2 regions of the Streptomyces sp. NPDC015125 genome follow, and region 2 is predicted to be linked to the other one. Evidence: predicted binding sites of a transcription regulator. Region 2 holds the regulator's gene; the other holds the start of a gene.

Region 1 (3,412 bases), on a different contig from region 2:
CGGAGGAGCACACCGGACCCCTCATATGGCCCGACCGTGGGCACCTGAGCCAGGACCACGGCCCTCCGCCCTTGAACCGCACCGGCCGGAGGCACCCGTGGAAACGCCGCCGGGGCGGCACCCCCTGGGAGGAGGGTGCCGCCCCGACGTACGTCTGGACGTGCGGTCCGGGAGGACCGGTGTCTGATCCGCGAGGGATCAGAAGTCCATGTCACCGCCCGGCATGCCGCCCGGAGCGCCGCCGGCAGCGGCCTTCTCCGGCTTGTCGGCGATGACGGCCTCGGTGGTGAGGAACAGCGCCGCGATGGAGGCGGCGTTCTGCAGCGCGGAGCGCGTGACCTTCGCCGGGTCGATGATGCCCTCGGCGATCATGTCGACGTAGTCGCCGGTCGCGGCGTTGAGGCCGTGACCCACGGGCAGGTTGCGCACCTTCTCCACCACAACGCCGCCCTCAAGGCCGCCGTTGACGGAGATCTGCTTGAGCGGGGCCTCCAGCGCGAGCTTCACGGCGTTGGCGCCGGTGGCCTCGTCGCCGTCCAGGTCGAGCTTCTCGAAGACCGAGGAAGCCTGGAGCAGGGCCACGCCACCGCCGGCGACGATGCCCTCTTCGACGGCCGCCTTCGCGTTGCGAACGGCGTCCTCGATGCGGTGCTTGCGCTCCTTGAGCTCGACCTCGGTGGCGGCACCGGCCTTGATGACGGCCACGCCGCCGGCCAGCTTCGCCAGACGCTCCTGGAGCTTCTCGCGGTCGTAGTCCGAGTCGCTGTTCTCGATCTCGGCGCGGATCTGGTTGACCCGGCCCTGGACCTGCTCGCTGTCGCCGGCACCGTCGACGATGGTGGTCTCGTCCTTGGTGATGACGACCTTGCGGGCGCGGCCGAGCAGTTCGAGACCGGCGTTCTCCAGCTTGAGGCCGACCTCCTCGGAGATGACGGTGCCACCGGTGAGGATGGCGATGTCGCCGAGCATGGCCTTGCGGCGGTCACCGAAGCCCGGGGCCTTGACGGCGACGGACTTGAAGGTGCCACGGATCTTGTTGACGACCAGGGTCGACAGGGCCTCGCCCTCGACGTCCTCGGCGATGATCAGCAGCGGCTTGCCCGACTGCATGACCTTCTCCAGGAGCGGGAGCAGGTCCTTCACGTTGCTGATCTTCGAGTTGACGATCAGGATGTACGGGTCGTCGAGCGCGGCTTCCATGCGCTCCATGTCGGTCGCGAAGTACGCCGAGATGTAGCCCTTGTCGAAGCGCATACCCTCGGTGAGTTCCAGCTCCAGACCGAAGGTCTGGGACTCCTCGACGGTGATGACGCCTTCCTTGCCGACCTTGTCCATGGCCTCGGCGATCAGCTCGCCGATCTGGGTGTCAGCGGCGGAGATGGAGGCGGTCGAAGCGATCTGCTCCTTGGTCTCCACGTCCTTGGCCTGCTCCAGCAGGGCGGCGGAGACGGCCTCGACGGCACGCTCGATGCCGCGCTTGAGGGCCATCGGGTTGGCGCCGGCGGCGACGTTGCGCAGGCCCTCGCGGACCAGAGCCTGGGCCAGGACGGTCGCGGTCGTCGTGCCGTCACCGGCGACGTCGTCCGTCTTCTTCGCGACCTCCTTGACCAGCTCGGCGCCGATCTTCTCGTACGGGTCCTCGAGCTCGATCTCCTTGGCGATGGATACACCATCGTTGGTGATCGTGGGGGCGCCCCACTTCTTCTCGAGGACGACGTTGCGGCCCTTGGGGCCGAGGGTGACCTTGACGGCGTCGGCGAGCTGGTTCATCCCGCGCTCGAGACCGCGCCGTGCCTCCTCGTCGAACGCGATGATCTTGGCCATGTGAAGTGGTCCTCCCGGACTAATGGGGTCTCCCCTGCTCGAACGCAGTTGAGAGCTTGGGGAAGGATTTCTCCGGACCGCGCTGGCGCCCGCGACGGACGACCTGCAGACCTGTGTGGTTCCTTGCCCCACCGGCCCACGGGCCTCACCGACCCGGTCCTTCTTTGTCACTCTCACTGGGAGAGTGCTAACGCAATGATTAGCACTCGCACCCCTTGAGTGCAAGGCGGCTTCGAAGATGCCCCCTATCGGGGTGGCGCCGGAGTGACGGGTGGATGACAGGTGAGCGCAGGCCACCCGGGGCCGACCCGCCTGCCCGGCCGTCCACCGTCCGCCGTCCGCCGACAGCGGCATCGGGCATCGGGGATCGGGCATCGGGGATCGGGCAGCAGACAGCAGAAGGCCCGCACCCTTCACGGGTACGGGCCTTCACTACGCAGCAGTCGGTCGGCGCCTCAGCCGGCCACCCGGACCATGTCCGCCTGCGGCCCCTTCTGGCCCTGCGAGATCTCGAACTCGACTCGCTGACCCTCCTCAAGGGTGCGGTAACCGTCCATCTGGATCGCGCTGTAGTGGACGAAAACATCCGCACCACCGTCGACCGCGATGAAGCCGTACCCCTTCTCCGCGTTGAACCACTTGACGGTGCCCTGAGCCATGCCTAACTCCCCTATTACTGGCCCTTGCGCAGGACCGCACTCCGCGGACCCGGGTCAGACCTCACCCCGCGAAAGCCCTGTGGGGTGTGCGCCGGAACGCGTCGACCGCCGCTGAATGTATCTGCACAGATGCCCAGCGCAACAGGTCAATCGGACGAGAAATCTGGGGCCGGAGAATCGGCAATATGCGGTGAAATCCCGGTTCTCCCGGGCAAGTCGGGCCGGGCATAGCTCACCTAAGCGACAAATGTTGCCCACACTTTGGACACAACTGATCGCGATCTCATATGCGTTCGGCACACGCACGCGCTATAGCGGAGGGGTATCACCTCAATGGTATCTCCTTTCACAACATGGAATTGCCCCGTCCGCTTTCTGGCGGACGGGGCAATTCCGGTCAAGCAGGCCAAGAATTGGCGCAAATCAGCAGCCTCCGGCCACCGCGGGAATGATCGAAACGCCCGCACCGTCCGGGGTCGGCGTCTCCAGGCCCTGCTCGAAGCGCACATCGTCGTCGTTGACGTAGACGTTCACGAAGCGGCGCAGCTTGCCGGCGTCGTCCAGCACACGGGCCGCGATGCCCTGGTGGTTCTGCTCCAGGTCGGCGATCACCTCGGAGAGGGTCGCGCCCTGGGCGGCGACCTCGGCCTGGCCGCCGGTGTACGTGCGGAGGATGGTGGGGATGCGGACCTTCACGCTCATGGTTCTGCCTTCCGGGTATTGCGGAGTACGAGTTCGGGGACGGTGGCCCGGCCTCGTGGCGGACGGGCCGGCGGCCTCGTGGCGGATGGTGGCGCGGCCCCGTGCGCGGACGGGGCCGGCGGCCTCAGCGAGCCAGGCCGGCCGCGCGGAACGCGTCCAGGTCCGGACGGATCGTGGCCGTGGGCCCGGAGGTCGGGGCGACCGCGTCCAGCGTCTTGAGGCCGTCG
Region 2 (3,412 bases):
GGGCAGTGCGTCGGGGCCCGCCTGGGGCTCGCCGGACTCCTCGACCAGATCGCCGCAGAAGACGATCTCCGCCTCCCCCCGCCGGCCCGGTACCAGGACGGCCAGATCGTGGGCGGTGTGCCCGGGGCCGACGTTGGCGAGCAGCACCTGCCGGTCGCCCAGCTCGACGGTCAGCTGGCCGTGCACGTGGTGGTGCGGGGCGACGAGCAGATCGGCGGCCTCCGCGGCGGCGTCCCGCGCGACGCCGTGCCGCACCGCGTCGTGCCGCAGCTCGTCCTTGCCGCGGCGCAGCAGCTCGCCCAGGCCGGCCGCGCCGAACACCTCGACGCCCGCGAAGGCGGCCGTGCCCAGTACATGATCGAAGTGGGGGTGGGTGAGCGCGATATGCGTCACTTCCCGGCCCAGCACACCGCGGATCGTCCGGCGCAGATCCGCGCCGTCGCGCAGGGTCGCGCCGGTGTCGACGATCATGACCCCGGTGCTCCCCGCGATCACCCCGATCGTCTCGTCCCAGCCCGGCATCCGGCGCCTGGCGACACCGTCACCGAGTCGTTCCCAACCGGCCTCTTCCCAAGCAGTGTGCATACCGAGACGCTAGCGCCATCGCGATAGCGTTGCCCGACAGATCGACCGAACACGGTCATCGGGCGAGTACTCCGCGCGGCCGCCCTTGCCGTGCCCGTGCTACCCGGCCGTACACTGGCTCAAGGTCTGGCACTCGGCCCGTGTGAGTGCCAGGAGAAACGAAGCGGCGGACGGCCGGACTGGAGGTGCGCGGGATGCTCAGTGAACGCAGGCTGGAGGTGCTGCGCGCCATCGTCCAGGACTATGTCGGGACGGAGGAGCCGGTCGGCTCCAAGGCGCTCACCGAACGCCATCGGCTCGGGGTCTCCCCGGCCACCATCCGCAACGACATGGCGGCCCTGGAGGACGAGGGGTTCATCGCCCAGCCGCACACCAGCGCCGGGCGGATCCCGACCGACAAGGGCTACCGCCTGTTCGTCGACAAGCTGGCCGGCGTCAAGCCGCTGTCCAGCCCGGAGCGGCGGGCGATCCAGAATTTCCTGGACGGCGCCGTCGACCTCGACGACGTGGTGGGCCGCACGGTCCGGCTGCTGGCTCAGCTGACCCGGCAGGTCGCCGTCGTGCAGTATCCGTCCCTGACCCGGTCCACGGTCCGGCATGTCGAGCTGCTGGCCCTGGCCCCGGCCCGGCTGATGCTCGTACTGATCACGGACACCGGCCGGGTCGAGCAGCGGATCATCGACTGCCAGGCACCCTTCGGCGAAACCTCCCTGGCGGATCTGCGGGCGCGGCTCAACAGCCGGGTCGTCGGCCGCCGGTTCGCGGATGTGCCGCAGTTGGTGCAGGATCTCCCGGAGTCCTTCGAGCAGGACGACCGCGGCACGGTCTCGACAGTGCTGTCGGTGTTGCTGGAAACTTTGGTGGAAGAGACCGAAGAGCGGCTGATGATCGGCGGTACCGCCAATCTCACGCGCTTCGGGCACGATTTCCCCCTGACGATCCGGCCGGTGCTGGAGGCCCTTGAGGAGCATGTGGTGATGCTCAAGCTGCTCGGGGAGGCCAACGACTCGGGCATGACCGTACGTATCGGGCATGAGAATGCCCATGAAGGCCTGGCGTCCACATCGGTCGTCACGGTCGGCTACGGTTCGGGCGACGAGGCAGTCGCCAAACTCGGCGTGGTCGGACCGACCCGCATGGACTACCCCGGAACGATGGGAGCGGTACGCGCAGTGGCACGTTACGTCGGACAAATCCTCGCGGAGTCGTAAGTGGCCACGGATTACTACTCGGTCCTCGGCATCGGACGCGACGCCTCGCAGGACCAGATCAAGAAGGCCTTCCGCCGGCTGGCGCGCGAGCTGCACCCGGACGTGAACCCGGATCCGAAGACCCAGGAGCGGTTCAAGGAGATCAACGCCGCTTACGAGGTGCTGTCGGACCCGCAGAAGAAGCAGGTCTACGACCTCGGCGGGGACCCCCTCTCGCAGGCCGGCGGCGGCCAGGGCGCGGGCGGCTTCGGCGCGGGCTTCGGCAACTTCTCCGACATCATGGACGCCTTCTTCGGCACCGCGTCGCAGCGCGGGCCGCGCTCGCGCACCCGCCGTGGCCAGGACGCCATGATCCGGCTCGACATCGAGCTGAACGAAGCCGCCTTCGGCACCACCAAGGACATCCAGGTCGACACCGCCGTCGTGTGTACGACCTGCAGCGGTGAGGGCGCGGCTCCCGGTACCTCGGCGCAGACCTGCGACATGTGCCGCGGCCGCGGTGAGGTCTCCCAGGTCACCCGGTCCTTCCTCGGCCAGGTCATGACGTCCAGGCCGTGCCCGCAGTGCCAGGGCTTCGGCACGGTCGTGCCGACGCCGTGCCACGAGTGCGCCGGCGACGGCCGGATCCGCTCGCGCCGCACGCTCACCGTCAAGATCCCGGCCGGTGTCGACAACGGCACCCGCATCCAGCTCGCGGGCGAGGGCGAGGTCGGCCCCGGTGGCGGCCCCGCCGGTGATCTCTATGTGGAGATCCACGAGGTGGCGCATTCGGTCTTCCAGCGGCGCGGCGACGATCTGCACTGCACGGTCACCATCCCGATGACGGCGGCTGCGCTGGGCACGAAGTGCCCGCTGGAGACGCTGGACGGGGTGGAGGAGATCGATGTCCGGCCCGGTACCCAGTCCGGGCAGTCGATCCCGCTGCACCAGCGCGGCGTGACCCATCTGCGCGGCGGCGGCCGGGGCGACCTCATCGTCCACGTCGAGGTGATGACGCCGTCCAAGCTCGATGCCGACCAGGAAGACCTGCTGCGGCGGCTGGCCAAGCTCCGCGGAGAGGAGCGGCCCACGGGGCAGTTCCAGCCGGGGCAGCAGGGCCTCTTCTCGCGTCTGAAGGATGCGTTCAACGGGCGATAGCCCCAGGTGAACCCGGGGGCCGGCGCCGTTCCCCGGGCGGCGCGGCGGCCTCGGCCCCGGTTCGGAACGGTGCGGTGGGCGTGACACGATGTGCTCATGCCCACCGCGCTGACCGATCTCTGCCGCCACCCGATCGTGCAGGCCCCGATGGCGGGAGGCGGCTCCGGACCCGAGCTGGCCGCCGCCGTCTGCGACGCCGGCGGTCTCGGCTTCCTCGCCGCCGGCTACAAGACCGCCGACGGCATGTATCAGGAGATCAAACAGCTGCGGTCGCTGACCGGCCGGCCCTTCGGCGTCAACCTCTTCATGCCGCAGCCCTCGCTGGCCGACGGCTCCGTCGTCGAGGTCTACCGCGAGCAACTCGCGGGCGAGGCCACCTGGTACGAGACCGAGCTCGGCGACATCGACGGGCCCATCGACGACGGCTACGAGGCCAAGCTCGCGATCCTGCGGGACGATCCGGTACCGGTGGTGTCCTT

Evidence for each region. The regulator HrcA, encoded in region 2, represses chaperone genes, less so after heat shock. The targets are predictions, from matches to a motif close to TTNGCACTCNGNNNNNCNGAGTGCNAA.
Region 1: groL (chaperonin GroEL) is a predicted target of HrcA. The motif match lies at 1,989-2,015, and genes of this name have one in related genera.

What each region holds. Positions count from the first base shown of each region.
Region 1 is NZ_JBIBVF010000009.1:158,767-162,178, reverse strand. Features, by position in the region: gene groL (chaperonin GroEL) at 199-1,824, opposite strand; gene ACF088_RS21175 (cold-shock protein) at 2,280-2,483, opposite strand; gene ACF088_RS21170 (MoaD/ThiS family protein) at 2,907-3,185, opposite strand; gene thrC (threonine synthase) at 3,310-3,412, opposite strand, start outside.
Region 2 is NZ_JBIBVF010000003.1:526,997-530,408, forward strand. Features, by position in the region: gene ACF088_RS12070 (MBL fold metallo-hydrolase) at 1-585, opposite strand, end outside; gene hrcA (heat-inducible transcriptional repressor HrcA) at 780-1,796, shown strand; gene dnaJ (molecular chaperone DnaJ) at 1,797-2,933, shown strand; gene ACF088_RS12085 (nitronate monooxygenase) at 3,030-3,412, shown strand, end outside.